Luteolibacter yonseiensis: one gene and its partner. The protein of the gene in region 2 interacts with the protein of the main gene of each other region in a pairwise test. Links are inferred from orthologs where the notes say so. Each region holds a gene or a part of one and is shown on either strand. Other genes may lie near its edges.

The links.
Region 1: the proteins of leuS (region 2) and ligA interact in binary tests that used the Escherichia coli proteins (3 or more experiments, as listed by UniProt). The link is inferred for Luteolibacter yonseiensis from one-to-one orthologs.

Annotation. Positions count from the first base shown.
Region 1 is NZ_JAENIK010000013.1:190,653-205,679, reverse strand. What follows is about bases 57-3,496. They hold ligA (NAD-dependent DNA ligase LigA), read right to left. Parts: upstream 3,158-3,496; coding sequence 257-3,157; downstream 57-256. Other genes in these bases: JIN84_RS21265 (hypothetical protein), read right to left, coding at 3,194-3,496; JIN84_RS21275 (hypothetical protein), read right to left, coding at 57-212. Also shown: more of JIN84_RS21275, read right to left, coding at 1-56; more of JIN84_RS21265, read right to left, coding at 3,497-3,940; JIN84_RS21260 (polysaccharide biosynthesis/export family protein), read right to left, coding at 4,039-4,647; JIN84_RS21255 (class II fumarate hydratase), read left to right, coding at 4,776-6,158; JIN84_RS21250 (glutaredoxin family protein), read left to right, coding at 6,246-6,617; JIN84_RS21245 (aminotransferase class IV), read left to right, coding at 6,773-7,609; JIN84_RS21240 (sugar phosphate isomerase/epimerase family protein), read left to right, coding at 7,747-8,790; rpoN (RNA polymerase factor sigma-54), read right to left, coding at 8,906-10,306; JIN84_RS21230 (phosphoribosylformylglycinamidine synthase), read right to left, coding at 10,614-14,291; JIN84_RS21225 (hypothetical protein), read left to right, coding at 14,507-15,027. UniProt on the Escherichia coli protein: DNA ligase that catalyzes the formation of phosphodiester linkages between 5'-phosphoryl and 3'-hydroxyl groups in double-stranded DNA using NAD as a coenzyme and as the energy source for the reaction.
Region 2 is NZ_JAENIK010000004.1:707,663-722,396, forward strand. Bases 5,409-8,555 are described here. They hold leuS (leucine--tRNA ligase), read right to left. Parts: upstream 8,178-8,555; coding sequence 5,640-8,177; downstream 5,409-5,639. Other genes in these bases: JIN84_RS04575 (DEAD/DEAH box helicase), read right to left, coding at 5,409-5,634; JIN84_RS04585 (alpha/beta hydrolase), read right to left, coding at 8,323-8,555. Outside these bases: tRNA uridine-5-carboxymethylaminomethyl(34) synthesis enzyme MnmG, read left to right, coding at 1-467; JIN84_RS04570 (DUF885 family protein), read left to right, coding at 520-2,229; more of JIN84_RS04575, read right to left, coding at 2,251-5,408; more of JIN84_RS04585, read right to left, coding at 8,556-9,144; JIN84_RS04590 (DUF455 family protein), read left to right, coding at 9,255-11,210; JIN84_RS04595 (OmpH/Skp family outer membrane protein), read left to right, coding at 11,291-11,983; JIN84_RS04600 (RNA polymerase sigma factor), read left to right, coding at 11,983-12,525; JIN84_RS04605 (hypothetical protein), read left to right, coding at 12,522-12,896; JIN84_RS04610 (thioredoxin family protein), read right to left, coding at 12,960-13,418; rdgB (RdgB/HAM1 family non-canonical purine NTP pyrophosphatase), read left to right, coding at 13,497-14,087; JIN84_RS04620 (NlpC/P60 family protein), read left to right, coding at 14,123-14,644; JIN84_RS04625 (HAD family hydrolase), read right to left, coding at 14,641-14,734.

The DNA of each region.
Region 1 (15,027 bases), on a different replicon or contig from region 2:
ATGTAGATCCACCTTTTCGCGCCGAGCAAGAGCCAGCCGAGCAAGATCTGGATGGCCCATTTTCCCCCGGCGATGGAGCCGGAGAGGATCATGGTTTCCTGCGAGACGTAGCCACCATACACCCGGATGAAGAGGGCGGTGATGAGGGTGGAGAGCGCGAAGGCGACGGTGATTTCCGCCGCCTGCCTCAAGGTTGGGAGGGGATGGAGCATGGGAATGATGTCGGTCCCATAGGACTTATGGGGTCCTATGGGTCCTATGCATTTCCGACAAGCGCCTGAAGCCCCTCCTCATCAAGGATGGGGACGCCGAGTTTCTCAGCCTTGTCCCGCTTGGAGCCACCACCTTCCCCCGCCAGGACGTAATGGGTTTTTGCGGAAACGGAACCGCTGACCTTGCCTCCCTTGCTTTCGATGAATTCCTTCATCGCGTCGCGGTCCATGCTTAGGGTTCCGGTGATGACGAAGGTTTTTCCAGCGAGCGGCAGGACGGACAGATCGGCCTCCTCGGCGATGGGGAGGTAGTTGTCCGACTGGGGATCGATGCCGAGTTCGGTGAGCCGGGCGAGCACGTATTGTCCGGCTTCCGAGGTGAAAAAGCGGGTGATCGTTTCCGCCACGGCGGGGCCGACATCTCCGGTGATGGAATATTTCGCGAGGAAATCGTTCTGCTTTTTCGCGGTGGCGCGGGTGTCGCGCAGGAGTTCCGCAAGGATCTCAGAATTGGCGATTTCCCCGATGCCGAGATGCAGGCGGGAGAGTTCCTTCGCCGCGGATTCGCCGAGCTGCCGGATGCCCATGGCGAAGAGCCAGCGGTGCAGCGGCTTGGATCTGGCGGCATCCAGTGCGGCGAGGACCTTGGCTGCGTTTTTCTCTCCGAAACGGCGTGGGGATTCTTCGGTGCCGAGATTGAGGTTGGCGAGGGTGTCCTCGGTCAGCTTGAAAAGGTCCAGCGGCGTGGTGCAATGACCGTGGCGGACGAGCGCCTCAGCGACGATTTCACCGAGGCCGTCGAGATCAAGGGCCTTGCGGGCGGCGAAGTGCTTGATGCTGGTGACCGTCTGGGCCGGGCATGCGAAGTTCGTGCAGCGCCATGCGACGAATCCTTCCTCTTGGGAAATGGGGCCGCCGCACGACGGGCATTTGCCGCCGACACTGTCGTAGAGGGAAAACGGAACGGCTCCTTCCACGTGGCGGATGACCTTGACGATGGCTGGAATGATTTCTCCGGCTTTCTCAATGAGCACGGTGGCCCCCAGCCGGATGTCCTTCTTGGTGATCTCGTCCTGGTTGTGCAGCGTGGCGCGGGCCACGGTGGTGCCAGAGACGAGCACGGGCGTGAGCTCCGCCACGGGGGTCAACACTCCGGTGCGACCGACCTGGATGGAGATGGCGTTGAGCGTGGTTTCCTTCTGCTCCGGCAGGAATTTGTATGCGGCGGCCCAGCGCGGCGCACGCGAGGTATAGCCGAGCTGCTCGCGTTCGGCGCGGTTCAGCACCTTGATGACGGCTCCGTCCGTGCCGTAGTCGAGGTGGTGGCGGTCGATGTTGATCTGTCTTACCGCCTCCAGCAACTCCTCCAGATTGTTCGCATTGAGGATGGGCTGGTTCTGCGGAATGCCGAGGTTGGCCAGCAGGTCGTGGAATCCATGCTCGGTATCGAGCGGAGTGCCGTCGTAGGCACCGAGCCCGTGTGCGAGGAAGGCGAGCGGGCGCTGTGCGACGATCTTGGGATCGAGCAGTTTCAACGTGCCGGCGGCGGAGTTGCGTGGATTGGCAAAGGTGGGAAGACCCGCTTCATCACGCTCCGCATTGAGCGCGGCGAAGGCTTCGTTCGGCATGAAAATTTCGCCACGGACCTCAAGCAGGGTGGGGATGGCGGGTGGAGGAGGGGCGGCGAACGCGTCACCCTCCGAGAGAATCTGGAGGTCGATGGGAACAAGCTCGCCATCTTCGGTCTTGATGAGGTTGCCGACATGGGCGTCCGCGATCTCCACGCCCGATTCGTCATTTTTCCAACGGTTGTGCCCGGTGGAATGATAACCGTTCGAGGTGAACCATGTGGCGATTTCCTGAGCGGTGGGCTGCACTCCCGGCACATAAGGTTGGGAAATGACAAGCGCGGGGCCGAGCTTGGTTTCCAATACTCCGTGGAGCTGGATGTCATCGCCGAACACCTGGTTCGCAGCTTCCAGGTTTTTCAAATAAGCAATCGCATCACCTTGCGCTCCGAAATACGGAGGAAGAGTGAATTTGATCACACGGCCACGGCTCTGGAGGTGGAAGACCGTGTGCTCGGACTGGCCGCCTAGCTGAGGGTAACGAGCGGCGAGTCTTCCGAATCGTCTCGGGTCGAGGAGCCGGTTTGATTCTCCGGCCCACGATACCACGGATTCGGCTTCCTGTCGGACCCGTTGCGGAACATCTGTTCCATCGCCTCTTCCGAGGTCATCGACAAGCCTTTTCGCCAGGCTATTTCCCTGGCTTTGCGGAGGCGTGCGGCGAGAAGCTGCGTTTGGTTCATGGGTGTCAAGATAGGGAAGAAGGCTGTCCAAGTCAACCGTGGGGGGCGGCTGGGGTGCTTCATGGAATTTCAATTCCAATGGAATGCTACGGATCGTCCGTACATTGTGCGTCACATCGTCCCCCGTCTGGCCGTCACCCCGGGTGGCGGCGTAGGCGAGCTTGCCGTCGCGGTAGAGCAGGGAAACGGCGACGCCGTCGATTTTCGGTTCGATGGTGACGGCGATGTCCGGGCGTTTGAGATTTTTCTGGAGGCGTTGGTAGAAGTCGATGAGTTCCTGCTCCGCGCTGGCGGCCCCGGATTTTTCCATGGCCTCGGCACCGAGCTCGAACACGTCGTCGATGCTGAGCATGGGGACCGCGTGGCGGATCTGCTGGAATCCCTCGATGGGCGCGCCGCCGACGCGCAGGGTGGGGGAGTTCGCATCGTGGAACTCGGGGTGTTTTTCCTCCAGAAGTTCCAGCTCGCGGAAGAGCGTGTCATACTCCGCATCGGAGATTTCCGGCGTCGCCTTGTTGTAGTAGAGGCGGTTGTGGTGGTCGAGCTGGGCCCTGAGATCGCGGATGCGCGTCTCGGGTGGGGGTGCGGAGGAAAAAAGATCAAGCTCGTCCATGTGGAGAGTCTTGTCCGCCACACGAAGTTTTCAAGGCAGGAGTCCGCCGGGTGGGGATTACGGCACCTCGACGATCTGCGGCTTCTTCTGGGTGAAGCGGACGACGAGCTGGTAGCGTGCGCCATCCCGCGCCGTGCCGAGCAGCGCGCTTCCACCCTCGATCTTCCACAGGTGGGACGGGGAGAACATGCCGTCCGTGAGCGAGGTCACGCCGGGGAGAGGACCTTTTTGCAGCGGCTTGCCGTAGAGTCCGGTGAGCAGCTCGCCCAGCTGTTTCCAGCCGGGTTCCAACACGGACTTATAGTCGGATTCGGGACGGAGGTCGGTTTGCAGGGTGAGTTCCTTGAGTTTGCCCGCTTCCGTCCAGTCGAAGTAGAGGAAGCCATCCAGCGCGCCGATCTTCGCACGGGTCTTGAAAACGCCGTTCAGTCCGGAGCGGCCGATGAAAGCCTCGTCCGCCGTCATCTCCACCAGCTTGCTGACCTTGAGTTTTTTCAACGCGGTCTCCCGCGTGTCCTTGAAGGTGAGATTGTCGAAAAACGCCGTGGGGTCCGCCGCCGGAGGAAGCCCGCCGATGGGCTGGTTCGTATCCAGCCACTTCACGTCGTCCGAATGGAGCTTGGTGAACTCGATGGTGAGTTCCTTTCCTGCGTCCGTTTTGATCGTGACGCTGGTGGCGTCCCGCTTTACGAACTCGCCCTGTATTGTGCGCGTGCCATCCGCGCTCTTCCAAGGACGGGCCTCGGCAAACACGGAGGAAAAGGAGGCGGCGGCGATCAGCGAAATGAGGAGATGGCGTGGCATGGCGGTCCGGGTGGGGTTTATACAGAAAATCCGCGGGATGTCTAACGCTGTCGGCGGGGGATTTTTCGTTTTCACCATTTGCCATCCTCCGGGCATCCTCACTCCGTCAGTTTTCTCACCGCTTCCTCGGTTCCCTTCCATTTGTCGAAAACCTGCTTCTGCTCGACTTGGATGGAATCGTTCGGCAGCAGGACGATGTTCTTGTGGGCGAGGTTGGTGAAGTCCAGGCAGTACTGCTTTCCATCCCGCAGCAGGAGCAGATTCCTCCCGCCGAATTCATTCCGCCCGCCCGCCGCATCGATGGCCTGGATCACCGTCATGCCCTTGCGGAACGGGCTGTCGCCGGCGCGGCGGACCTGCCCACCCACACTGACAACCGCCGTTCCCTGCTGGTCCTTGCCCTGCAACGCCTCCACCTCGATGGCGGGGCGCGCGTAAATTCCGGCCTTCACATAGGCCGCCTCCGCAGCCCGTGCGAACTGCTCGGGCGTCAATCCTCGTGCGGATACCAATTCGTCGAGCAGAGGCAGACGGATCCCGCCGCTTTCCCCCACTCGATAGACGCCCGAGATTTTCTGCTGCTCCACCGGCCCAACGCCCCGGATGGTGAGGTTGATCTGCTCACCCGGCTCCAATCCCGCCAGAGCGGAGCTGGGGAGGACGACGAAAAGCAATGATGCGGCGATGTTTTGAAGCGGGCGTTTCATAAGTGGATTGGTGAATTACAAATTAACTTTGTGGGAAAAAGTTAATCTGGCAAGCATGGAATCGAATCCCCATTCACGAACGTTTCCGGTGGAAATCGCGGGGAACGAAGGCATGATGCGGTTTGATCATGAAAAAGACCGCTGCTGAAAGCCATCGGGTGGAACGCGATTCCATGGGAGAGATGGAGGTGCCCGTGGAAGCGCTTTATGGCGCATCAACTCAACGGGCGGTGTTGAATTTCCCGATTTCCGGCACGCGGCTGCCGTCGGCCTTGATCCATGCCTACGGGCGGATCAAGAAGGCGGCTGCAGAAACGAATGCGGAGCTCGGCCTGCTTGATCCGGTGGCCGCGGGAAACATCGTGCGGGCGGCGGAGGAGATCATCGCCGGCAGGCACGACGCGCAGTTTCCGGTGGATGTTTATCAGACCGGCTCGGGCACTTCCACGAACACGAATGTGAACGAGGTCATCGTGGGTTTGTGCGGGCATGCGGTGCATCCGAATGATCATGTGAATTTGGGGCAGTCATCGAACGACACGTTTCCCACGGCCATTCATCTGGCGGCGGGAATGGAAATCCGGCAGACCTTGATCCCTGCGTTGGAGAAGCTGGCGGCTGCGCTGGCACGGAAGGCCGGGGAGTTTCATGGAGTGCTCAAGATCGGCAGGACGCATCTGATGGATGCGACTCCGGTGCGGCTTGGACAGGAATTCGGTGGTTGGGCGAGGCAGGCGGAGTTGGCGGCGAGGCGCGCGGAGAAGGCGCTCGAAGCCTTGCTGGAGCTGCCGCTGGGTGGGACGGCGGTGGGGACGGGACTGAACACTCATCCGGAATTCGCGGCGAGGGCCATCGCTCGGTTGGCGGAGTCCACCGGAATTCCGTTTCGCGAGGCGGAGGATCACTTCGAAGCCCAGTCTGCGAAGGACGGTTGCGTGGAAGCGCACGGACAGCTTTCCACCATCGCGGTTTCCCTGCACAAGATCGCGGGCGATATACGGCTGCTGGGTTCGGGACCGCGTTGTGGGTTGGGCGAGATCGTGCTGCCGGCGACGCAACCGGGATCGTCGATCATGCCGGGAAAGGTGAACCCGGTGATGTCGGAATCCGTCACGATGGTGGCGGCGCGGGTGGCGGGAAACCAGACGACGGTCACCTGGTGTGGGGTGGGTGGTTTTCTGGAACTGAATGTTTCCATGCCTTTGCTCGGGAGCTGCCTGCTGGAATCCATCGGACTGCTGGCGAATGTGGCGGAGGCATTCCGCGAACGGTGTGTGGAGGGCATCCGCGCGGATGAGGAACGGTGCGGGGAACTGATCGAACTTTCGCTTTCCATGGTCACGGCGCTGGCTCCACGCATCGGCTACGACCGGGCGGCGGCGATCGCGAAGGAGTCGGTGTCCACCGGACGGACGGTGCGGGAGATCTGCATCGCCCGGTCTGATGAGCTGGGCGTGACGGCGGGCGAACTGGAGGAATTGCTGGATCCGGGGCGGATGAGCGGGCGGTGACGGTTTTGCCGCACCGGATCCATACGACGTGACAGGGCTTGCGGTTTTTCCGCCGCGCTCTATCCTACCGCCAAACAAATCACCGACATGTCCAAACCAACTCCCAAAATCACTGCCTACCTGAAAACGTTCTGCGGCTGGAGCGAAGGCGTCCGCGCGATCATGCGCAAGTATGAGCTGCCTTACGAAGAGAAGGACATCATCAAGAATCCCGCGTTCCGCTGGGAAATGGAGCAGCGCAGCGGCCAGCCGCTCTCGCCTTGTGTCGAGATCGACGGCCACATGCTGCCGGACATTTCCGGTGAGGAAGTGGAGAAATGGCTGCTTGAGAACGGCTATTTTGAAAAAAGCGACGCCACTCCGGACGCGCCGATCAATTCGTCCTGCACGGACGAGCAGCACGCGGAAATGGCGCTCGGACGCCTGCCGGTGCCCGGCAAGATCCGCTTCCTGGATTGATCGGGAAATCTGGCCGGAACCGCCTGGCCACATCATTTCGAGCCCGCTTCGTTTGACCATCAAACGACGGGCTCTTTTTTCGAGAGCGGACAGCCATACCTGATCGCACGTCTTCCCTCTTGAGCTTCCTGCCGCGCCCCGTCAGGGTCCTGTCCATGTCTGAAATCTGGTGCAACGGCGGCTGGTTGCCTGCGGCGGGTTATCCCGGGAGCGCGCAGGACCGCGGTGCGTTTCTCGGCCTCGGTCTTTTCGAAACGATGCTCGGTCTCGATGGTTCGCTGGTTTTCGCGGATCGGCATGTTTCACGGCTCCGTAAAAGTGGTGAACGGTTCGGTTGGTTGTTGGATTTGCCGGACCTGCGGGAGATTGCCTCGGAGTTGCTGCTCAGAAACCGGCTCATCGAAGGGAAGGCGAGGCTGCGTCTCATCGTCACGGCCGGAAGCGGTCTTCACAACGATCTCACACCGGGGGCGGACCGGCTCATCTGGCTTTCCGCGTTTCCGGGTGGTGAGGTTCCGGAATCCATCCGCCTCTGCCTCTCGCCATGGCCGCGCAACGAACGTTCGCCGCTCGCCGGGTTGAAGACGGCATGTTATGCGGAGAACATGGTGGCCCTCAACCACGCCCGGCAGCTCGGCTTCGAAGAAACCGTTTTCCTCAATACGGCAGGCAATCTCTGTGAAACCGCGACAGCGAATCTTTTCCTCGTGAAGGATGGCGCGCTGCTCACCCCGTCATCCGACTCCGGCTGCCTGCCGGGGATCGGGCGCGAGGTATTGCTGGAAATCGCCGGAAGCCATGGGATTGCCACCGATGAGAGGACGCTCGGACCGGAGGATCTTTACGAGGCGGACGAGATCTTCATCAGCTCCTCGACCCGTGGGCCGGTGGCGGTTTCCCGCTTCGAGGATCGGGATCTCGTGGCGGGTCCTGTGACCCGCGCGCTTGGCATCGCATACGCGGAGGCGGTTGCCTTGGATGTGCGGCGGTGAGGGATACGGGAAGTGTCGCCGGCAGCACGGTGAAATCCGGAAGCGGGAACATGGGTTCGCAAAGCCGGCGCTCGATTATTTCCTTTATCCCACCGATCCGTTTCAGTCATGCTCCGCACACACCCATCGTAAAAACCATGTCACGCCCAGTCACCCTCTTCACCGGCCAGTGGGCCGATCTTTCCATCACCGAACTCGCACCGCTCGCCTATGAAATGGGCTACGACGGTCTGGAACTCGCCTGCTGGGGAGACCACTTCGACGTGGATGCCGCGCTCTCGAAAAAATCCTACGTCAAGGAGCGCTGGGAGCTGCTTTTCGACCACGGCCTCACCAGCTACGCCATCTCGAACCACCTCGTCGGCCAGGCGGTCTGCGACAACATCGACGAGCGTCACAAGTCCATCCTCTCACCGGAAATCTGGGGCAACGGTGACCCGGAAGGCGTCCGCAAGCGCGCCGCCAAGCAGATGATCGCCACCGCCAAGGCGGCGCGTCTCTTCTTCAACGCCAAGCCCGGCCGCGATGGCAAGGACGATTTCCCGGCGGTGGTGAACGGATTCACCGGCTCCTCCATCTGGCATTCCATCTACGCCTTCCCGCCGACCTCCCAGGAGTATTATGAAAAAGGCTTCAAGGACTTCGCCAAGCGCTGGCTGCCGATTCTCGACGCGTTTGAAAAAGTGGACGTGAATTTCGCCCTCGAAGTCCACCCGACCGAGATCGCGTTCGACATCGCCACCGCCCAACGCGCGCTCGCCGCCGTTGGAAACCACAAACGCTTCGGCTTCAATTACGATCCGTCCCACCTTGCCTACCAAGGCGTGGACTACGTGAAATTCATCCGCGACCTCGGCAACCGCATCTACCACGTCCACATGAAGGACGTGTGGTGGAACCATGGCGACGGCTCCGTCGGTGTCTTCGGCGGCCACACGAATTTCGGCGACGCCCGCCGCTACTGGGACTTCCGTTCTCTCGGCCACGGAGACATCGAGTTCGAGGACATCATCGTCGCGCTCAACGACACCGGCTACCGCGGACCTCTCTCGGTGGAATGGGAGGACATCCGCATGGACCGCGTGCACGGTGGCGAGGAAGCCGCCGCCTTCGTCCGTAGTGTGGATTTCCCGACGAGCAACATCGCGTTCGACGCCGCGTTCGACAAGGCGAACCAGTGAAGAGACCGTAACGGTCCGAATGGAAAGTTCCGGGCGTGAAGGGGGAATCTCCCTCACGTCCGGCATTGTCGATGTGTGCGGGGAGGCGGCAAGGCCATGCCTTTCCGACAAGGAATCAGAATGTCTTCCGCAGATGAGAAGGCAGGATGTTCAACTGCTCGCGGTATTTCGCGACGGTGCGGCGGGCAACCTTGATGCCTTGTTTGTCGAGAGCCTTCATCAGGAACTCGTCGGAAAGCGGCTTCGCGGGGTTTTCCGCAGCGACCAACTGCTGGATGGCCTCGCGGACCCCGGCGTTGGAAACCTCCGTGCCGTCGCTCGTCTGATAGCCGGTTGCGAAAAACGAGCGCATTTCCATCAACCCGTGCGGGGTGAAGACATATTTCCCGGCCACCGCCCGGGAAATGGTGGTCGCATGCAGGCTGAGCTCGTCGGCGATGTCGTTCATCGTCAGCGGGCGCAGGTGGCGCGGGCCTTTCGCGAGGAACGCGGGCTGGTGTTCGATAAGCTTGTGGGCGATGGCGAGGATGGTTTCCTGACGCAGCGAGATCGCGTGGATCAGGCTGCGTCCGTCGCGGATCTGGTCGCGCAGGAACTGGCGGGCCTTGGCATCCGTGCCGCTCTTCCCGATCATGTCCTTGTAGAAATCATTGATGCGGAGGTTCGGCAGATGCTCGCCGGTGAGGCGCGCATACCAGTTTCCATCATCGTCACGCTCGATGACGACGTCCGGCAGGATGTAGGGATTGCCGGTGGGATCAAACTCGCCACCGGGGTTGGGTGTCAGGCGGCCGATGCGCGAAGCCGCCTCGGCGATGCGCTCCACCGTGGTGCCGAGAGCGCGTGCGATCTGTGGATGACGTTTGCGGGCGAGGTCTTCCAGATGGTCCCGGACGATCTTGTATTCGATGGTTTCCTTTCCCGTCGTGCGCTCCAGCTGCAGCAGAAGGGACTCGGGGATGCCCGAGGCGCCAACGCCCGCAGGATCGAAGGACTGCACCAGGGTGAGCGCCGCGTCCATGTCTTTCGGCCGGATGTCGAGCCGGGTGGCGAGAGTGCGCGCGGGCAGGTCGAGGAAGCCGCGATCATCGAGATTTCCCAAAATGGCCTGGGCTGCCTCGCGGATTTCAGGATCGACCATCGAGAGGTCGAGCTGGTTCTGCAAATGCTGTTGAAGCGTTTCGGGGGCGACGATGGAGTCGTAGATCCGTTGGCGGCGTTCCTCGTCCTCGCTGGTCCAAGGTGAGCTTTTTCCGTCCATGATGGAACGGTCGCGCCAGTCGTCGTCGGTGTCATTCAGATAATCCAGCGAATCCGCTTCCTCGGGATCCGGACCCTCTTCGTCGAGGGAGATCACCTCGGTGATGTCCTCAAGAACCGGGTTCGTCTCCAGCGCCTGCTGGACAAGCTGGGTCAGTTCAAGGGTCCCGGCTTGGAGGATTTCCAAGCTCTTGCGCATCTGAGGCGCAAGCGTTTGCTGCTGTGAAAGGGACTGGTGGAGGTAGACGTCTGACATGGCGGGCAATTGTTGCCGCCGCTATGCTAGAAGGGTTGCTTAAAAAGCGAAGCAAAATTTGTGCCATTTGAAAAACTTTATCACTTGCGTTCTCCTTGAGCTATGAAACTGTGGTGATAATATCCCCCATAATTGCGCTGTTCGAAGGGATATTGGCCTCTCTTGTCTCAACGGCGTATGTCTGCGGAAATTTTTCAAATACCCAATTTCTCAGATCAGGCATTCGCTGGTCGCCCTATTTTTATCGTGCATGATTTCCCTCCCGTAATGCGGTTTGCAATGCGGGAGGGAGTCAAGAATACTCGGATCATTTGAAATAGCCCACACCCGCACTGAAGATCGGCTGGTGCTTTTCACCGGGGATGTTTTTCGCGACGGAAGCCCCGCTGCGCTCGGTGTGCGCCATTTTCCCGAAAACCCGGCCGCAGGGGCTGGTGATGCCCTCGATGGCGGCGAGCGAGCCGTTCGGGTTGACGGCGATGTCCATGGAGGGAACCCCATCGGCATCGCAATACTGGGTGGCGATCTGCCCGCTGGCGGCAAGTGCGGCGATGGCTTCCTGGCTGGCGAAGAATTTACCCTCGCCGTGGGAAACCGGGACACGGTGGATGTCGCCCACCTGGCTGTTCGCGAGCCATGGGGAGAGCGTGCTGATCACTTTGGTCCGCGCGTAACAGGAAATGTGGCGGCCGATGTGGTTGTGGACCAGGGTCGGGGCGTCTTCGGTGGCGGTGCGGATCTCGCCGTAGGGGACGAGTCCGGTTTTGACGAGGGCTTGGAAGCCGTTGCAGATACCGAGGATGAGACCGTCGCGGTTTTGCAGCAGATCCATGATGGCATCCGCCACGCGCGGGTTGCGGATGATGGTGGCGATGAATTTGGCGGAGCCGTCCGGTTCGTCACCCGCGCTGAAACCACCGGGGAACATGAGGATCTGGGACTGGCGGATCTGTGCGGCCAGAGCGGCGAGGGATTCCTCGATGTGTTTGGAAGTAAGGTTCCGGAATACAAGGATTTCAGCCTCGGCACCCGCCTCGCGGAAAGCTTTGGCGGAATCATATTCGCTGTTGGTGCCCGGGAAGGCGGGGATTACGACCTTGGGCCGGGCGATGGCGGAATCGCGCTTGCGGAGGGCAGGCTGTGGCGAAGGGGGCAAGTCCTGCATGGTATCCTGTTCCTTTTGCGTCGGATAAACCGGCTCCAGTGTTCCGGTCCATGCGGTTTCCAGTTCCGTGAGCGTGTGCGCTTCGCCGTTGAGAACGAGGGTCGCACTGTCTGTGGTCCTGCCCAGTTCGGCGGAGGAAAACTCGGCAGGCAGCGGCTCGGCGTGCTCGATGAGAAAGCCGAAATAACGCTCCGCCGAGAGATCGAGCGTGGTGTTGATCTCCGCTCCGATGTGGTTCCCGAACGCCATCTTCGCAAGCGCGGCGGCGATGCCGGGCTGTCCGATGTGGTGGAGGGAGAGGATCTTCCCGTCCGCGTTCAACTGGTGGAGTGATCCGGCGAGTGCTTTCAGTTCCTCGAAGTCCGGGAGCTGGTCGGCATCACGCGAGACCTGGACGAAGGAGAGCGTGGAGCCTGCTTTCTTGAACTCGGGAGAAAGCGCGAGTCCGGTTTTCCCCGGAGCGAGCGCGAAGGAAACCAGTGTGGGTGGCACGTCCAGTTCGTTGAAGGAGCCGGACATCGAGTCCTTGCCGCCGATGGCCGCGAGACGGAGCGAGTGCTGCGCCTGGTAGGCACCCAGCAGTGCCGCGAAAGGAAGTCCCCAGCGGGTGGCGTCGTTGCCGAGTTTAGGGAAATATTCCTGAAGCGTGAGGCGGATGTCGGAGAGGCGGGCTCCGGCGGCGACGGCCTTGCAGACGGATTCCGTGACGGCATAGAGCGCGCCGTGGAAGGGGGACCAGGAGGAAATGTCCGGGTTGAATCCCCAGCTCATGTAGGTGCAGACGTCGCTGTTCCCTTCCAGGAGCGGAAGCTTGGCGACCATCGCATCCGGGGGAGTGAGCTGGCGGTCACCGCCGAAGGGCCAGAGCACGGTGCCGGCACCGACGGAGCCGTCGAAGATTTCACCGAGGCCTTTTTGCGAGCAGATGTTGAGAGAGGAAAGGGTGTCAACCAATGGCTTGGCGGACGGCTCGGGCTGTTTGGAAATGCCGCCGACGTGGATCTTCGTGCTTTGCTGGACGCCGTTGGTGTCGAGGAAGGCGCGGGAGAGATTGACAATGGTCTTGCCACGCCAGTTCATCACGAGGCGGCCGCTGTCGGTGACGTTGGCGACGTGTTTGCACTCGAGGTTTTCCTTGTCGGACTCGGCGATGAACCAGGCGATTTCAGACGAGTCCACACAGATGGCCATGCGCTCCTGGGATTCAGAGATGGCGAGCTCGGTGCCGTCGAGTCCGTCGTATTTTTTCGAAACCGCATCGAGGTCGATTTCCAATGATGGAGCGATCTCGCCGATGGCCACGGAGATGCCGCCCGCGCCGAAGTCGTTGCAGATCTTGATTTTTTTCGTGAGTTCCGGATTGCGGAACAGGCGCTGGATCTTGCGCTCGGTAGGGGCGTCGCCCTTCTGGACTTCCGCGGAGTTTTCCAGCGCGGTGTCGGTGTGTTCCTTCGAGGAACCGGTGGCTCCACCTACGCCGTCGCGACCGGTGCGGCCGCCGATCAGGAGGATGACATCGCCCGGAGAAGGAGCCCCACGGAAGACCTGCGAACGCGGAGCGGCGGCGACGACGGCACCGATTTCCATACGCTTCGCGACGTAGCCGGGGTGATAGACTTCCGCCACCTGGCCGGTCGCGAGGCCGATCTGGTTGCCGTAGGAGGAATAACCCTTGGCCGCCACCTGGCAGATTTTTTTCTGGGGAAGTTTGCCGGGAAGGGTTTCGGAAAACGGCGTGAGAGGATCGGCCGCGCCGGTGACGCGCATGGCCTGATAGACGTAGGAACGGCCGGAGAGCGGATCACGGATGCATCCGCCAAGGCAGGTGGCCGCGCCGCCGAAGGGCTCGATCTCGGTGGGGTGGTTGTGCGTCTCGTTCTTGAACATCACCAGCCACTCCTCCTCTTCCTTTCCGTCGATGGAGACGGGGACGACGATGGAGGCGGCGTTGACTTCCTCGGAGACTTCGAGGTTGTCGAGTTCGCCGGATTTCTTCAGCTCGCGCATGCCGATGAGCGCGATGTCCATCAGGGTGACGGGCTTGTCCTCACGGCCCAGGTCCTTGCGGGCCTGTTGGTAGGTTTCCCATGCGCGTTGCACCGGCCCGGTGCCTTCGCCGAACGTGACCTCGTCGATTTTGGTGAGGAAGGTGGTGTGGCGGCAGTGGTCGGACCAGTAGGTGTCGAGCATGCGCAGCTCGGTAAGGCTCGGGTCGCGGTTTTCTTCGTCGCGGAAATAGGTCTGGCAGAAAACAACGTCCTCCACGGACATCGCGAGGCCGAGGTCTTTGCGAAGCGCGGCGGGATCCAGCGTGGCGAAACCCGTGAGGATCGCGACATCGGCCGGTTCGTGGGTGTTCGGCTCCAGCGATTCGGGAAGGTCCATCGATGCCTCGTGGGAGTCCACGGCATTGATGACGAAGGATTTCACACTTTTGATTTCGTCGGCCGTGAGAGTGCCTTGGAGCAGAATGATTTTCGCGGACGCGACGAGCGGACGCTCTTTTCCGGTCAGGATCTGCACGCACTGGGCTGCGGAGTCCGCACGCTGGTCGAACTGGCCGGGAAGGAATTCCACGGCGAAGGCGGTTTCATCTTCCCCGATGGCGAGCGTGCAGGAGGTGTCATCCACCTGTGGCTCGGAGAGGATCAGGCCCACCGCCGAGGTGAATTCCTCATCACTAAGTCCATCGACGTCATAGCGTTGCACGATGCGGACGGCTTTCAACCCGGGCAGCACCAGCGACTCGTGGAGGTCGTGGAGAAGGTGGCTGGCTTCGGCGTTGTGTCCGGCTTTTTTTTCGACGAAAATGCGATTCATGGGAGCGTGGTAGCGGCAGAGCTTGGGAAAGCACTGGATGCTAGGATACCGGACCGTGAGCGCAAGCGGAATGGCACGGCACCCCGGATGGGACACGCCGCGCGGTTTTATTTCGTTCCAGATTTTGCCGCCCGGCCTCGACGGCGGCGCCCGCCTGCGGAAGCATTCCAGATTTGTCTTGGGCCCATTAAAAATTTCATTAGATATCCAATCCGATGGTTCTCACTCGTCACTCATGGCTGGAAGTCCTCGCTGGTGCGGGCCTGGCGGTGTTGGCAGGGACGGGTGTGATCTCTTTCCGGTTGGCTGGCCGGCCGTTCACTTCCGGGCCTCCTTCCCCGACCGGTTCTTCCTCCGAGGTGAGGAATGTGCGGGGAACCATCGCCGATGAAATACCCCGGCATCTGCTGGCCCCGGAAAATGCGGTGCAACTGGCGAGGTGGATGGAAGATCACCCGGGTCAGGTGATGGATCAGATCGACGCCATGGAGGACAGGGAGCAGGCCGCTCTACTGACGAAGGCTCTGGTGAAATCCATCCAGGGCCCGCACTACGATCTTCTTTTGAACTGGCTGACCCGGCAGAGGGACAAACCTGTCGCCGCCTTGATTTTCCGAGGACTCATTCCGAGGTTGGCTGGTGAAAATCCGGAGCACTGTGTCGCCCTTGCGTTCGGACTCGGCGATGGAGAGGATGCCAGAAACGCCCGCGACGAATTATTCTTCTTTCTCCCGCT
Region 2 (14,734 bases):
CAGAAATAGGCCTCACCAGCGGTGAACGTGTCCGGCGGGTGGAGGAAAAACGGGTTGGTCTGGAAAGGGCGGATTCTTATGTCCGCCAGGTAGTGCACGAAGGGGTGAAACTGGATCAATGGTTGCGGCGAAGTGAGAATGAGTGGCACACGCTCCCTGAAAACCTGCTTTCAGAGTTCCACGTGGAACTTTGGCCGCTCATTGAGACGAATTTCAAATATGAAGGTCATCTCGTCCGCCAGCAGGCTCAGATCGATCGCATGACTCGGCAGGAAAGCAGGCGCATCCCTGCGACGCTGGATTACACGACCATCCATGGCTTGAAAAAAGAGGCGCAGATTCGATTCAGTGAGATCCTCCCGGCGACCTTGGGTCAGGCGGGCCGCATCCCGGGCATCACTCCGGCGGATCTGGCAATTCTGGTGATATGGTTGGAAAAACTCGAAAGAGAACCTGCCGTCCGGTAAGGCTCCGCTGTTTTGCCTCGCTCTTGAAAACGTAGGCTGGAAACTTTACCCCATGCGCCTGATCCTCATCTTCAGCCTGCTTCTCACCATAGTTTCCAATGCCGTAGGTTTGGATCAGATAATCGGTGAATTTGAGATGGATAGCCGTGATGTGGCCATCTCTCCTGCCGTCTCCTGGAGCGCCGCCCGGTTGGAACGCGAGGATCGCTTCCTGAACGATTGGGAGAAGCACTTGGAATCCATCGACTATGAACCACTGGATAATGTGGCCCGGATCGACTGGCATCTTCTTCGCAATCTCCTCCGGGAGCGCCGGAATGACCTATTCCTCCAACGCTCGCAACTCCAGGAGATCCATCCGCTGCTTGCTTTCAGCGAACCTTTACTGGAACTGGCCCGCGGCCTCGGCGATCGCCAGCTTGCCGATTCCGCAGAATCAGCCTCCGCACTGACCCAAGCTTCCGTTGGTTTGAAGGAACTGCGCAAACAGCTTGATGCCGGTCGTGCGAAGGATGCGCCCGCCGATTCGCTCCGGCCCACCCCCGGCTTGGCCCTGCGCGCGGTGGCCGCCATCGATGAGTTGCGGGATAAGATCGACGGTTGGTACAAATTCTACGATGGCTTCCAGCCTGATTTCCGTTGGTGGAACGAACAGCCCTACCGCAAACTGCTGTCAGACTTGGATGCCCTGACCTCTTTCCTGAAGAAAGACATCGCGGCGCAGAAAGGGGAACCCGACGACCCGCTTGTCGGTGATCCCATCGGTGCGGCCTCCCTCCGCAGCTCGCTGGACGCCCAGATGATTCCCTACAGCACGGAAGAACTCATCGCCATTGCGGAGAAGGAATTCGCCTGGTGCGAAGCGGAAATGAAAAAAGCCGCGACCGATCTTGGCTGCCAGACTACTGCTGAAGCCCTTGAGAAAGTGAAAAGTCATCACATCCCGGCGGGTGGCCAGGCGGCACAGACACTTGAAATCGCCTCGAAAGCCATCCGTTTCCTGAAAGAACGCGACTTGGTCACCATCCCTCCACTTGCGGAAGAAAGCTGGGGCATATCCATGCTCAGCCCACAGGCACAAAAAAGTCTTCCTTATGCGGTGTATGGGCAGCCGCGCATCATGGTGGCGTATGCCCATGAGGCGATGGATCATGTGGACAAACTGGAAGCCATGCGGGGAAATGCTTATGCGTTTCTCCATATCGTCACACCTCACGAACTGATTCCGGGGCACCATCTGCAGGCTTTCATGGGGCGTCGGCATTCCGGCTACCGTTCACCCTTCCGCACCCCGTTTTTGATCGAGGGCTGGGCGCTTCATTGGGAAATGCTGCTTTGGGATCAAGGATACACCGCCACTCCCGAGGAAAAAGTGGGGGCGCTTTTCTGGCGTATGCATCGTTGCGCACGTGTCATTGTCAGCTTGAAATTCCATCTTGGTCAAATGAACACTTCAGAGATGATTGATTTTTTGGTGGAGAAAGTCGGTCACGAACGCAGCGCCGCCACGGCGGAAGTACGCCGTTACGTCGGTCCGGCCTATGGCCCGCTTTATCAAGCAGCCTACATGATCGGCGGTCTCCAGCTCCATGCGTTGCAAAAGGAACTTACCGGCCCCGGTTCAAAGGAGGCGATCACTCTCCGTCAATTCCACGATCGGATTCTCACGCAAGGCCCCATTCCGATCCAAATGATCCGAGCTGCTTTGAAGAATGAATCACTCCCGAAATCGTGGAAACCAGACTGGCGTTTCGCGGATTGAACCAGTTCCAGCGGGTTGGCATCAAGGTTGTTCGAGCGGTGCGAGGAGGTGGGACAGCGTTTCCGGGTCGATCCTGAGTTTGCTGGTTTCTTCAGACAGCAAGGCCTCCACAAGGGCGGATTTATGCTTCTGTAGCTCCAGAATCCGCTCCTCGATGGTGCCGGTGCAGACCAGCTTGTGGACGAAGACCGGCTTGGTCTGGCCGATGCGGTGGGCACGGTCGGTCGCTTGATTTTCGGCGGCGGGATTCCACCAAGGATCGTAGTGGATGACCGTGTCCGCAGCGGTGAGATTCAGACCGGTGCCGCCGGCTTTGAGGGAAATAAGGAAGATCGGCACATCCCCGGATTGGAATTTTTTCACCAACGAGGCCCGATCCTGGGTCTGACCGGTGAGCTTGAGAAACGGGATCCGGGCTTCTTGCAAGTGAGCTTCGATGAGCTCAAGCATCGAGGTGAAACTCGAAAAGAGAAGGATGCGGCGGCCTTCCTCAAGCAACGTGGGCAGCAGTTCGTCCGTAAGATAAAGCAGCTTTGCCGAATCGGTGATCTTGCGGGCCGCAGGGGTCTTCAGAAGCAGTGGATGACAGCAGATCTGCCGGAGCTTCAGGAGCGCGTCCAGAACGATGATGTGTGACTTGGCGAGTCCCTGAGCGGCGATGGCTTCACGGACGCGCTTGTCCATTGCGGCGCGGACGGATTCGTAGAGATCGGTCTGCTTCCTTGCGAGGGTGATGGGGTGGATGAGCTCCGTTTTAGGAGGAAGTTCGGTGGCAACCTGATCTTTCGTACGGCGCAGGATCAGAGGGGCCACGCGCCGGTTCAGTGAAATCTGGGCGGTGCTTGAGCGGTCACGTTCGATGGGGCGGCGCAAGTGGGTGTTGAAGCTTTTCTCGTCACCAAGGAACCCCGGCATGAGGAAACGCATGAGGCTCCAAAGTTCGCCGAGGTGGTTTTCCATCGGAGTTCCGGAAAGGCAGAGCCGATGGGAGGCGCGGAACTGGCAGACATTCTTCGCGACAATGGAGTTCGGGTTTTTGATGTATTGCGCCTCGTCCAGCACGCAGACGTGCCACTCCTGCGCCGACAGGATTTCGAAATCCCGGGTGACCAGCGGGTAGGAGGTGATGACCAGATCCGCCTTTGCGATGCGCTTGTAAGAATCGCCACGTTCCTTGCCCTGAAGCAGGACGACCGTGAGGTGTGGGGTGAACTTTTCCGCTTCGGCAGCCCAATTGGGAGCGACGGAGGTGGGCGCGATGACGAGAGATGGCTTGCGCGGCTTCTTCGCAGACTCTGCGGCAAGGTGGGCGAGTGTCTGCACGGTTTTCCCCAGGCCCATGTCGTCGGCAAGGATCCCATGCAGGGAATTCGCTGTAAGAAATTGCAACCAGCGGAAGCCCTCGGCCTGATAATCGCGCAGCTTGGCCGTGACTTTCCTAGGCAGAGGGATGTTTTCTATTGAACTTATATTCAATAAGTTACTTGCCAGTTTCGCAAGTGATCTGAGAGTCTCCGAGTCATTCAACGCGAGCGAATGAGCCACGACTGCGGCACCCAGCCTGTCGATGCGCACCGGGCCGTCGCCTTGATGGCTTGAGAAGAGATGGCGCACCTGATCCACCATTTCCATGAGTGGTCCCGCCGGGAAGCGGATGGAACCCTCTTCAGGCCTTTCGCAGGGAAAAATAAGAAATTCCGGAAACCCCGGCGATCCGATGGGCGGGATGTTCCGCCGGATGGCTTCAGCGATATAGGGAATGAGATTGAGCTTTTTTCCGTCGATCTCAAACTTCGCGTCGAACCGGAACCACTCGATGCCATGGCTCGTCTCCGGCTCGATTTCCGGGAAAAAGGCTCCGGCATCCCTGATGAGCAGACCGGTGGACGGTTCGATTTCAACCGTCCAACCATCCTGGCGCATGGCTGCGAGTGCGGGACTCACGAGGAAATCAAACCACGCCTCCATCATCTCGTCCGGTGCGGTGTCTGGAACCGATACCCGGCGATCTTCCGGCGTGAGCAGGTTTGGTTGGATGGCCTGCTCGAGAGGGATGAAATTCAAAAGGCGCAGCCGGGATTCCGCATCACTCTCGAAAGCTGGGTCGCGGGGCTGGACATAACGTATTCCTTCCCGGATCTCATAGTGGACCTGTGCTGCCGCCGGATCGATCTGAGGAAGCGGTTGTCCGCCCGGATACTGAAAAAACAAACGTCCGCAAATGATCTCCCGCGCCGAGTAGCGGTAGCCGAAGAGTCTTTTCTGAATGACCAGATGGGGCTTCGGGGTGACGGGAGGCAACTGGACGGTCCGGACATCCTGTGGCAGTGGCAGGGAAGGGGCGAGCTGTTGCAGCTTTTCCGTGATTGCCGCCACCTGGCGCGCGGGAATCCTCGGTCCTACGGTCCAGGAGGAAAGCACGTTGGGCGGAGTGTGGCTGGAGAGCAGGCCGATGGTGCCGGTATCCCGTTCCAGATAGCGTGGTGGCAGCGTTGGCAGGATGATGCGGGGGACACCGTCTTCGAATTCCAAAACGGGCCGTGCGGAGCCATCCGCCAGCATTTCCCACGCGGGGAGTGCGGGAAGATCCGGTCCGGCCCGGGCCGGTATCCATTCGCTGTCACCCGATCCCGAGACGTAAAATCGCCCGGTGGCGAAGGTGGCCTGCAGAAGATCCTCCCATCCGTCTCCCGTCAGACCCATCTCATCCCAGATGCCCTCCTTGCGCCGGCGCTGGTAATAAAGCGAGGCCGGTATGAAATCCTCCGGAACCATGTACTTCGGCGGTTTGCTCGGATCCGCCTGCGCCACGGTGTCGCTGATGGTGAAGCCGCCGTCTTTTTGAAAAGTGGCGACGCGGAGCACGAAACGCCAGACGGGAGGCTGACCGTAATAGGTCGTCTGCATCAGGCAGAACGCCAGAAACCGTTTTTCAACCGTGGGCTTTTTCGGTGGTGAGACGGCGGTTTGCTGCGCGGTTTGGATCTTGTCCAACCAGGATGTCACCGAGTGGTCCAGTTGCGCGGGGACCGGCGCGGCTGCGACCGGGGGCGCGATCCGCGGTGGAAGAAGCTTCTCCAACATCAGCAGAATGACGGCCGCCCCATGTTTGCAGTACATGCCCACAGGGCAGGAGCACACGGCCTCCACCGCCCATGCGCGTCCGGTGCGGAAGAAAACCACTTCCGTGTCGTAGGGTTGTTTCCTGGTGCCTGTGACCGAGGCCTCGCAGCCCACACGATCGCCCCTGTCATGCCGGACCTGCGTGACGTGGATGCTGCGGTCGTTCGTGTAATCGTCGGACCGTATCAGGCTGCCACGGTCGAAGCCCCGCCGCCAGACGTCCGTTTTGAGCCAATCGATGAGGGTTGGCTCGTCCCGGACGGTGGCGACGAAAGCGTCCATCCGCTTCAGTTCGCCACGATATTGAAGATCTTGCCGGGGATGAAGACGATCTTGCGGATCGTTTTTCCTTCGAGATGTTCGCTGACCCTGCTGCTGGCGAAGGCGGCGGCTTTCGCGCCTTCTTCGTCGATGTCCTTGGAAACCATCAGGCGGTCGCGGAGTTTTCCGTTCACCTGCACCACGAGTTCGATCTCGCTTCTCACGAGGGCGGATTCGTCGTAAGCGGGCCACGTGGTCTCCGAGAGCATCGTGGTGCCGCCGAGGCGGGCGTTGATTTCCTCCGCAAGGTGAGGGGCGAAGGGATCGAGGACGGTGAGGAACCGGGTGAATTCCTTCAACGGCACCACGTCCGCCTGGGTGAAGGCGTTGGTGCAGATCATCATCTGCGAGATCGCGGTGTTGAAGCTGAGTTTCTCGATGTCCTCGCCGACCTTCTTGATCGTCTCGTGGACCACGCGGAGCAGCTCCTTGTTCGTGCATGGCACGTCCTGGATTTTCGGAGAGGTCCTGATCCCACCGTCTTCGGTTTCCTCGAAGGCGACACGCCAGACGCGGGCGAGGAAACGTGAGACACCCTCCACGCCCTTCATCTGCCATGGCTTCACCTGTTCCAGCGGGCCCATGAACATTTCGTAAAGGCGCAGCGAGTCCGCTCCGTACTCGGAAACGACGTCGTCCGGATTCACCACGTTGCCGCGTGACTTGGACATCTTCTGGCCGTCCTCACCCAGAATAAGGCCCTGGTTGACGAGCTTCTGGAATGGCTCGGGCGTGCGGACGTGGCCGAGATCGAAGAGCACCTTGTGCCAGAAGCGGGCGTAGAGCAGGTGAAGTACGGCGTGTTCCGTACCTCCCACGTAGAGATCCACCATGCCGGGCTTTTCACCCGTCCAATAGTCCTCGGCGGCGTTGGAGATGAATCGCTCCTTGTTACCAGGATCGCAGTAGCGCAGGTAGTACCAGCACGAGCCGGCCCATTGGGGCATCGTGTTCGTCTCGCGGATGGAGCCGTCCGGCAGCTCGACCCAGGCGGTGGCCTTGGTGAGGATCGGCTCCGGGGAACCGCTTGGCTTGTAGTCGTCCAGCGGTGGCGCGAGCAACGGCAGTTCGCTCTCGGAAATGGCGTGGTGATGGCCGTCCTTCCAGATGATCGGGAACGGTTCGCCCCAGTAGCGTTGGCGGGAGAACAACCAGTCGCGCAGCTTGAACTGCACGCGGCGCTTGCCCTTGCCATCGGATTCCAGCCAATCGATCATTTTCGACTTGGCTTCGGCGGTCGGAAGCCCGTCGAGGAAGCCGGAATTCACGGCGGTTCCATACGCGGTGTAGCCTTGCCAATCCGAGTCGTCGGTCGGTTGAACCACCTGCGTGACCGGCAGGCTGAATTTTTGGGCGAATTCAAAATCCCGTTCGTCATGTGCCGGCACGGCCATGATCGCCCCTGTGCCGTAGCCCATCATCACATAGTCCGCGATCCACACCGGGATCTGCTCGCCGCTTACCGGATTCGTCGCGTAGGCACCGGTGAAGACGCCGGACTTGTCCTTGTTGAGATCTCCGCGGTCCATGTCGGACTTGGAGGAAATCGCTTTCTGATAGGCCTCGACGGCGTCCTTTTGTTCGGCGGTCGTGATTTCCGGGACGAATGGATGCTCGGGTGCGAGCACCATGTAGGTGGCACCGAAGAGGGTGTCCGGGCGGGTCGTGAAAACGGTGACGGCCCTGCCGCCGATGGTGAAATCCACCTCCGCACCTTCGCTGCGGCCGATCCAGTTTTTCTGAAGCATCTTGATGCCATCCGGCCAATCGAGGGTGTCCAGTTCGTCGATCAGACGCTGGGCGTATTTCGTGATCCGCAGCATCCACTGGCGCAGCGGGCGGCGCTCGACGGTGTGGCCTTTCGACTTCCATTCCTCGACTTCCTCGTTTGCCAATACGGTCCCGAGGTCGGGCGACCACCAGACAGGTGTGTTCGCGACGTAGGCGAGACGAACCTCGTCGATCTCCTCGCGTGTCCAGCCCTTCGCTTCCAGTTCGGCAACCGGCTTCGCCTTACAGGTCTCTTCGCAATAGTACGAGCCGTAGAGCTGCAGGAAAATCCACTGCGTCCAGCGCACGTATTCCGGGTCAGTGGTTGCGATCTCACGGTCCCAGTCGTAGCCGAAACCCAGTGATTTCAATTGTCGGCGGAAATTCTCGATGTTCGACGCGGTGGTGATCGCCGGATGCTGGCCGGTCTTGATCGCGTATTGCTCCGCAGGCAGGCCGAACGAGTCATAGCCCATCGGATGCAGCACATTGAAGCCGTTCATCCGCTTGTAGCGGCCGATGATGTCGGTGGCGGTGTAACCTTCCGGATGTCCCACGTGCAGGCCCGCGCCGCTGGGGTAGGGGAACATGTCGAGCACGTAGTATTTCGGCTTCGTGGCATCGAAATCCGCATCGCCCGGTCCCGGGGTGCGGAAGGTCTTCTCGTCCTCCCAGCGTTGTTGCCATTTGGGCTCGAAATCGCGGAAGGGGAATGGTTTGCGGGCGTCTGACATGGTCTTGAAAGGGCGGCAAGGTGGTGGATTTTCCTTGAGATGAAAAGAAAAACCCGGACAGGGCGGCGAACATCCAACATCGGACGCCCGGCATCGGACGTTGAAAAGAAGAGAAATCGGGAGACGCGGCCCACTCCGGTGTGGTTCACCTGGCGTCCAACGCCTTCGAAACCCGCTCGATGAACCCCGGCATCACCCCCGCCGCACCGCGTGGCACCGTCCCGTGGTCCAGGTCCTTGATCTCGTGGAACTCGACATCGGGGTGCTCCAGTTTCTTCAGCGTGGCGAAGAGCAGTTCGTTTTCCTCCACCCGGCACGGCCACTCGATCCGGCGGTCGCCCGTGATCAGGCAGATCGGCGGCAGATCCTTGGACGAGAACCGAAGCGGCGCGAAGTCATCGATGTAGGGAACCAACGAAGGCCCGGGGATTTTCTCCAGTTCCTTCACGTGGAAATGGGTGGTGACCTGCGCGCTCACCGGCAGCAGTCCGGCGATGTCACCTGGTGCCAGCCCGTAAGGTTTCAGCCACTTCGCATCCATGCCCACCATCAAGGCGAGGTAGCCGCCCGCCGAGTGGCCGCCGACGAAGACCTTCTTCGGGTCGCCACCGTACTTCCCGATGTTCTTGATCGTCCAAGCCACCGCCGCCGCCGCGTCCTCGATGAAGACCGGGCAGGGGACTTGTGGGGAAAGCCGGTAGCCTGCGGAAACAAGCGCCACTCCATCCCCCGGGAACTGCGGAAAATCACGTTTGCCTCCCGTCAGCCCGCCACCGTGGAACCAGATCAGCGTGGCGAATCCCTCCTTGTCCGCAGGCAACCGCATGTCCAGCGCACAACGGTGTTCCGGGTCCTCCTGTTTTGTCTCCGCGGGATAATAAGGGATGCTGGCGGCAGGAGCGGCTTCTTTCGCATACGCGGTGACGAAACAGGCTTGGAGGATCAGCAGGGTTTTGAGAAACTTCATGGTGGCGATGCTGCCTTACGGATACCCGGCTGACGATTCAGGAATTTCATCCATGCTTTTCCCATCATTCCTGCTTCCGGATCTGCCATTCCACGATTCATTCTCCTGCCGTGACGGAGATCCGGGAAATCGCGGAGCGCGTGTTGTTCGCGGAGACGCTTGAGGAAAAGCTGCGGCTGGGGCCGGTCGGCGCGGTGGATCATTCACCGGGCCCGGCGATCGCCTTGCCGGATGCTCCGGGACGCCCCCGGGAGCTGCGGGTGCGCGGCAATGGGGTGCGGGTGGATTTTCCCGGGATTCATCGGCTGGACGATGATCGGGAGAGGGGGGTGATGCTGCATTTCCTGGCGAATCACGAACTGTTGGCCGCGGAGCTGATGGCGCTGGTGCTGCTGCGTTTCCCGGACGCGCCGAAGGAATACCGCGCCGGGGTTTACGAGGCGATGCGCGAGGAGCAGGCTCACGCGCTGATGTACGTGCGGCGCATGAAGGAGTGTGGCATCGCATTCGGGGAACTGCCGGTGAACGATCATTTCTGGCGGCTCATCGCACCGATGGAGACCCCCTTGGACTTCGTCACGCGGTTGAACCTCACGTTCGAGCAGGCGAATCTGGATTTTTCAAAACACTATGCCGGACTCTTCCGCCAGGTCGGCGATACGGCGACGGCGGCGGTGTTGGAAAAAATCCATCAGGATGAGATCGGGCACGTGGGCCATGGCTTGAAATGGTTCCGCCGCTGGAAGGAGGGCGGGGAAACGGATTGGCAGGCCTTCCGTCGTTGTCTGCATTTTCCGCTCACCCCGGCGCGGGCGAAAGGGCTGGCTCCGTTCAATGCGGACAGCAGACGGCTCGCCGGGCTGGACGAGGATTTCATCAGCCATCTGGAAGTTTGCGAGCATTCACGCGGAAGAACGCCGGTGGTGCATTGGTTCAATCCGAACGCGGAATCGCATGCCCGTGCCACGATGATCGGGAAACCCTGGCAGCCGGATAAAACGGCGCTGGCACTCGAGCATGATCTTGAGGCGCTCATGCTGGGCTGCTGCCGGCGGGATGATGCCGTGCTGATGCGCGCCGCGCCATCCATCGACCATCTCACGAGTCTCAAGAACGCGGGCTATGAGTTGCCGGAAATCATGACGGTTGGCAGCCCCGCCGGTCGCAAGCTCGGCGGACTGAGGCCGTGGGCATGGTCGCCGGATGCGGTCGAACGGCTTCGTCCCTATGCGGACGACGTCTCGCCGAACGTGGACCAACCCTGGCGGGAGGCGCTTCCTGCGGAATGGTTTTCAAAGGAAATCGGCCTGCGTCTGGAGCATGCCATGGGCCCTGTTCCGGAAACCGGATTGTTGTTTCATGAGGTGGAACCTGTCCTCTCGGCGATCCAGCGGCATCTCGGCTCCGGACAGGCCCTGCTCAAGGCACCCATGTCCTACGCGGGTCGCGGGCATCTGCGGGTGAATGCGGAGAGCGATCCGCTGAAGACACGCAACTGGATTTCCAACACCCTCGCCAGCCACGGCTCTGTCGTCGTCGAGCCATGGCTGGATCGCGTGATGGATTTCTCCGCACTCTACGAAATGAAAGCCGATGGCGCCGTCCCGCTCATCGGCATGACCCGCATGGAAAACGACGCGGCGGGACGCTTTCTCGGCATCCGGGTGAGTCCGAAATGGGGAACGATCTTGGACCCGGAGATCGCGGTGTATTTATTCCGCGAAGCCCGGGTGATGGAGGTCTATCAGAAACAGATTCCGGCGTTGCTGGGTGGATTGCTTCCCGGCTATGTCGGACCGTTGTGTGTGGATGCGATGGTCCACCGTCGCGCGGACGGTTCGCCCGCGCTCAAGCCCGTGGTGGAGATGAACGTCCGTATGACGATGGGCCGCATCGCGTGGGAGTGGATGAAACGCAAGCCGGGCAGCGCGGGTGGCAGGCTTCGTCTGTTGCGCCGGCAATCACTGACGGCTGCTGAATTGGAGGAGCTCCGGAAGGGGCCCGGAATTTTTCTGAACGATCCGGCATCCGCATTGAGTTTTCTCGCCTTCTGGGAAGAGCGCTGAGATCCAGTCCTCAGGGATTCCGAAAAAAAAATTTGATCGACCCGAGGGGTGGAGCGGTTTCGAAGCGTTGGTAGGATGAAATGACCAGACATTCATCCGGCCACACACCGCGCTTCATCAGCACGGTCTGCTTTTTCCTGTATGCGATTTCCGCCATCGTCCATGCGGTGGAAGAGGTGCCCGGCGGTCGGGAATCCCCGTTGGCGGCTCCATTGAAAATCGCCACCGTGGACATGCGGGAGCTCTACAAGCAGTATTACCGTAGTACGGAACTGGAAAAGGAGATGGGCGTTCATCAGGCAAGGATCCAAAAAGAGGATGGCGCGCGCGTGGCCCGGGCGAAGGAACTCGAAGAACGGCTGGGAAAAATCCGCAAGCAGCTTGAGGACCCCTCCCTGAATGACTCGAAAAAACAATCGCTCTTCAAGACATGGCAGGCAGGGCAGCAGGAAGCCATCGCCCTTGATCGGGAACGCCGTGAGTTCGTCCAGCGCCGGGCACAGGCGCTCAATGAGGAGATGCGCCTCCGGATGAAGGCCATTCTTGGAGAAATCCGGGGGATGGTCGAGGAATGGGCGAAATCGGAGGATTTCGACCATGTGCTCGACCGGTCCGGTCTCAGCGGCTTCCATGTTCCCATCCTTCTCTATGCCAAGGACTCCACCGATATCACCGGAACCCTTCTCAAGGGGCTCAACCGCGGTGCTCCGGCGGAAAATCCCGTGACAAAAACCGCTGGTGAAGACAGGCTCGAAGTTGAAGCAGGCCGTTGATGGATGTTGAAATTCCAACGCTGACGCATGGGTTGTCGTGCTGCGACGAAGCCGCGTGGCGGACATTCCACGATCATTTCTATCCCATGCTCCATGCCTTGGCCGTTTCCCGGGGAGCCGCCGCCTGCGATGCGCCGGGGATCGTCCAAGGCGTCTACCTGCGGGTCCTGCGGCATGCGAAGGTGTTCGGGAGCGCGGATTCCTTCGACGCCTGGCTCGCCTGTCTCGTCCGCTGCGAGGTCATCGATACCGCCCGCCGGAGGGGACGGAGGTCCTGGCTGAATGAACGTTTCCAGCAGTGGCAGGAGTCGAGATCAATCGATGGGGACGACGCCGCCCGGAGCCAGTTGGAAGACGCGCTGGCTGGTTTGGACGCGAGCGATCTTTCGTTGATCCAACGGCATTATCTGGACGGCTGGTCGCAGGAAAATCTCGCCGAGGAACACCAGATCAGCGTGAAGGCGGTGGAGTCGAAACTGGCGCGTCTGCGCAAACGTGTCCGCCGGAATTTTGAGAAAGCCGCAACCCATTCATCGATATGAATCCAACGGACGAGACCGCGAACCAAGTCTGGGTGAGGACACTGCCGCTGGTGCGCAAGGCCCGTCACCGGCGGAGGAGACGGCGCATCATGCTGGCCGGCATCTCGGCATGTGCCTTGGTCTGCTGTCCCTGGCTGGCATGGAGGCAGTCTCCGGGTGCGCCTTCGGGCCTGCCTATCGGCTTGCCTCCGGGCGAGCGTGGTACGGCGGCTTTCGTGCCACCGGTTTCCGAAATCCAGGAGACCATCGCCGTGATGAGGGTGGACGAGGAGGGCAGGATGCGGTTGGAGGAACTCCCGGTAGGTGAGTTCGGATCCGTCGAGCTGGTGTTCGGCCTGACGCAGCTGGTGTCCGACGACCTGCCAGATTGAAAAAACCCGCCGCGGCATGGAACCGGGGCGGGTGGGTTGAAATCTTTTTTTTCAGGCAGGCCCTCAGTCGAGATCCTTCTTCTCAAGCGCCTTGTCGATGTGCTTGAGGAAATCCTCCGTTTTCGGGAATTCGGAGGCGAAGAAGCGGGTGAATTCCTTTCCTTCCGGATTGAAAAGGATGACGGTCGGGAAGCCCTCGATCTTGTATTTCTCGGCGTAAGGCTGGTTCTTCTCCTTTACGGCCTTGTCGCCGTTCGGGTAGTCCAGTTCGACCAAGATGTATTTTTTCGATGCCTCGGAGACGAACTCCTTCTTGGAAAAGACGTTTTTCCGCATGGCGATGCATGGCGGGCACCAGTCCGAGCCGGTGAACTCGACGAGCACCGACTTTTTCTCCGCCTTGGCTTGGACAAAGGCTTTTTCAAGATCGGTGGTCCAGCCTTCCGGGGTGTTGGCGAATGCGGAGGAGGTGAGAGCGGCGACGCCCAGGGTTGCGGAAGCGAGCCAGGTAATTGCTTTCATGTTACTAATAAGCGTAGCGAGCTGGCGGTTTATTCAAAAAAAATCGCCAGATTTCTTTCGAGCCGGTAGCCAGTGGCCATGCAACGCCTCATCCTCGCCACCCGCAACGCCCATAAAACCGCTGAAATCCGTGCGATGGTCGGCGACCGCTACGAAGTCCTCGATGTGACGGCGTTTCCCGACCTGCCGGAAATCGAGGAAACGGGAACAAAATTTTTAGAAAACGCGCGGCTCAAGGCCGAGGGCATCAGCCTTCACGTGGAAGGATGGGTGCTTTCGGACGATTCGGGTCTGGAAGTGGACGCCCTCGACGGCGCACCCGGCGTGTGGTCATCCAGTTATGGTGGGGAGGAAGGGAACCACGCGAAGAACAACGCGCGGCTCCTCACGGAAATGGCGGGGAAATCCGACCGCACCGCCCGTTTCCGCTGTACCATGGTGCTCGCGAGGGATGGCAGGGAAGTCGCGCACTTCAGCGGCGCCGTGGAAGGTCGCTTGGTTGAAGCCCTGCACGGCACGGGTGGCTTCGGCTACGATCCGTTGTTCATACCAGACGGCTATGACCAGACCTTCGCGGAATTGGGTGACGGGATCAAAAACACGCTCAGTCACCGCTCCCGTGCGCTGGCGGAGGTCATCGCGTATCTCAACGACAACGGCATAAAATAATTTACATTTCTTGATAATTTGAAAAACTTTTCATCATGAAACGGTTTTTCCTGCTCCTTGCCCTCCTGACGCCCGTCATCGGCACATTGGCATCCTGCTCAAGTCAGGTGAAAGCCAAGCACCCGGTTTCGTACCGGTTCGAGAGAGGTCGCACGGCGATGATCAAGGATGGGGTGGCCTACGCTCCAAGAAACGCCCCCGCTGCAGTGAAACGCGCCATCGCCGCAGGTAACCGGCTCCAGGGGAAACCTTACAAATGGGGCGGCGGCCATGGGAAATTGCAGGATTCGGGTTACGATTGCTCGGGTTCCGTCTCCTATGTCCTGCGTGAAGCGGGCCTCATGAAAGGCAGCGGTACTTCCAAGAGCTTTTTCGGCTACGGCAAGAAAGGTGAAGGGAAATGGATCACGCTCTATATCCGGAACGGACATGTCTTCATGACCGTCGCGGGCCTCCGTCTCGATACCGGTGGCCCGGGGAACGAATCCGGCCCCCGTTGGAAAACCGCGACGCGTCAGGGCCGCGGCCACGTGGTGAGGCATCCCAAGGGGCTTTAAACCGCCGCGGCGAGTTCCGCCAGCGTCGGGAAAACCCGATCGGCGGAGGCAAAATCCAGTTCCGCCGTCACCCGGTTCGGAACGACCCAT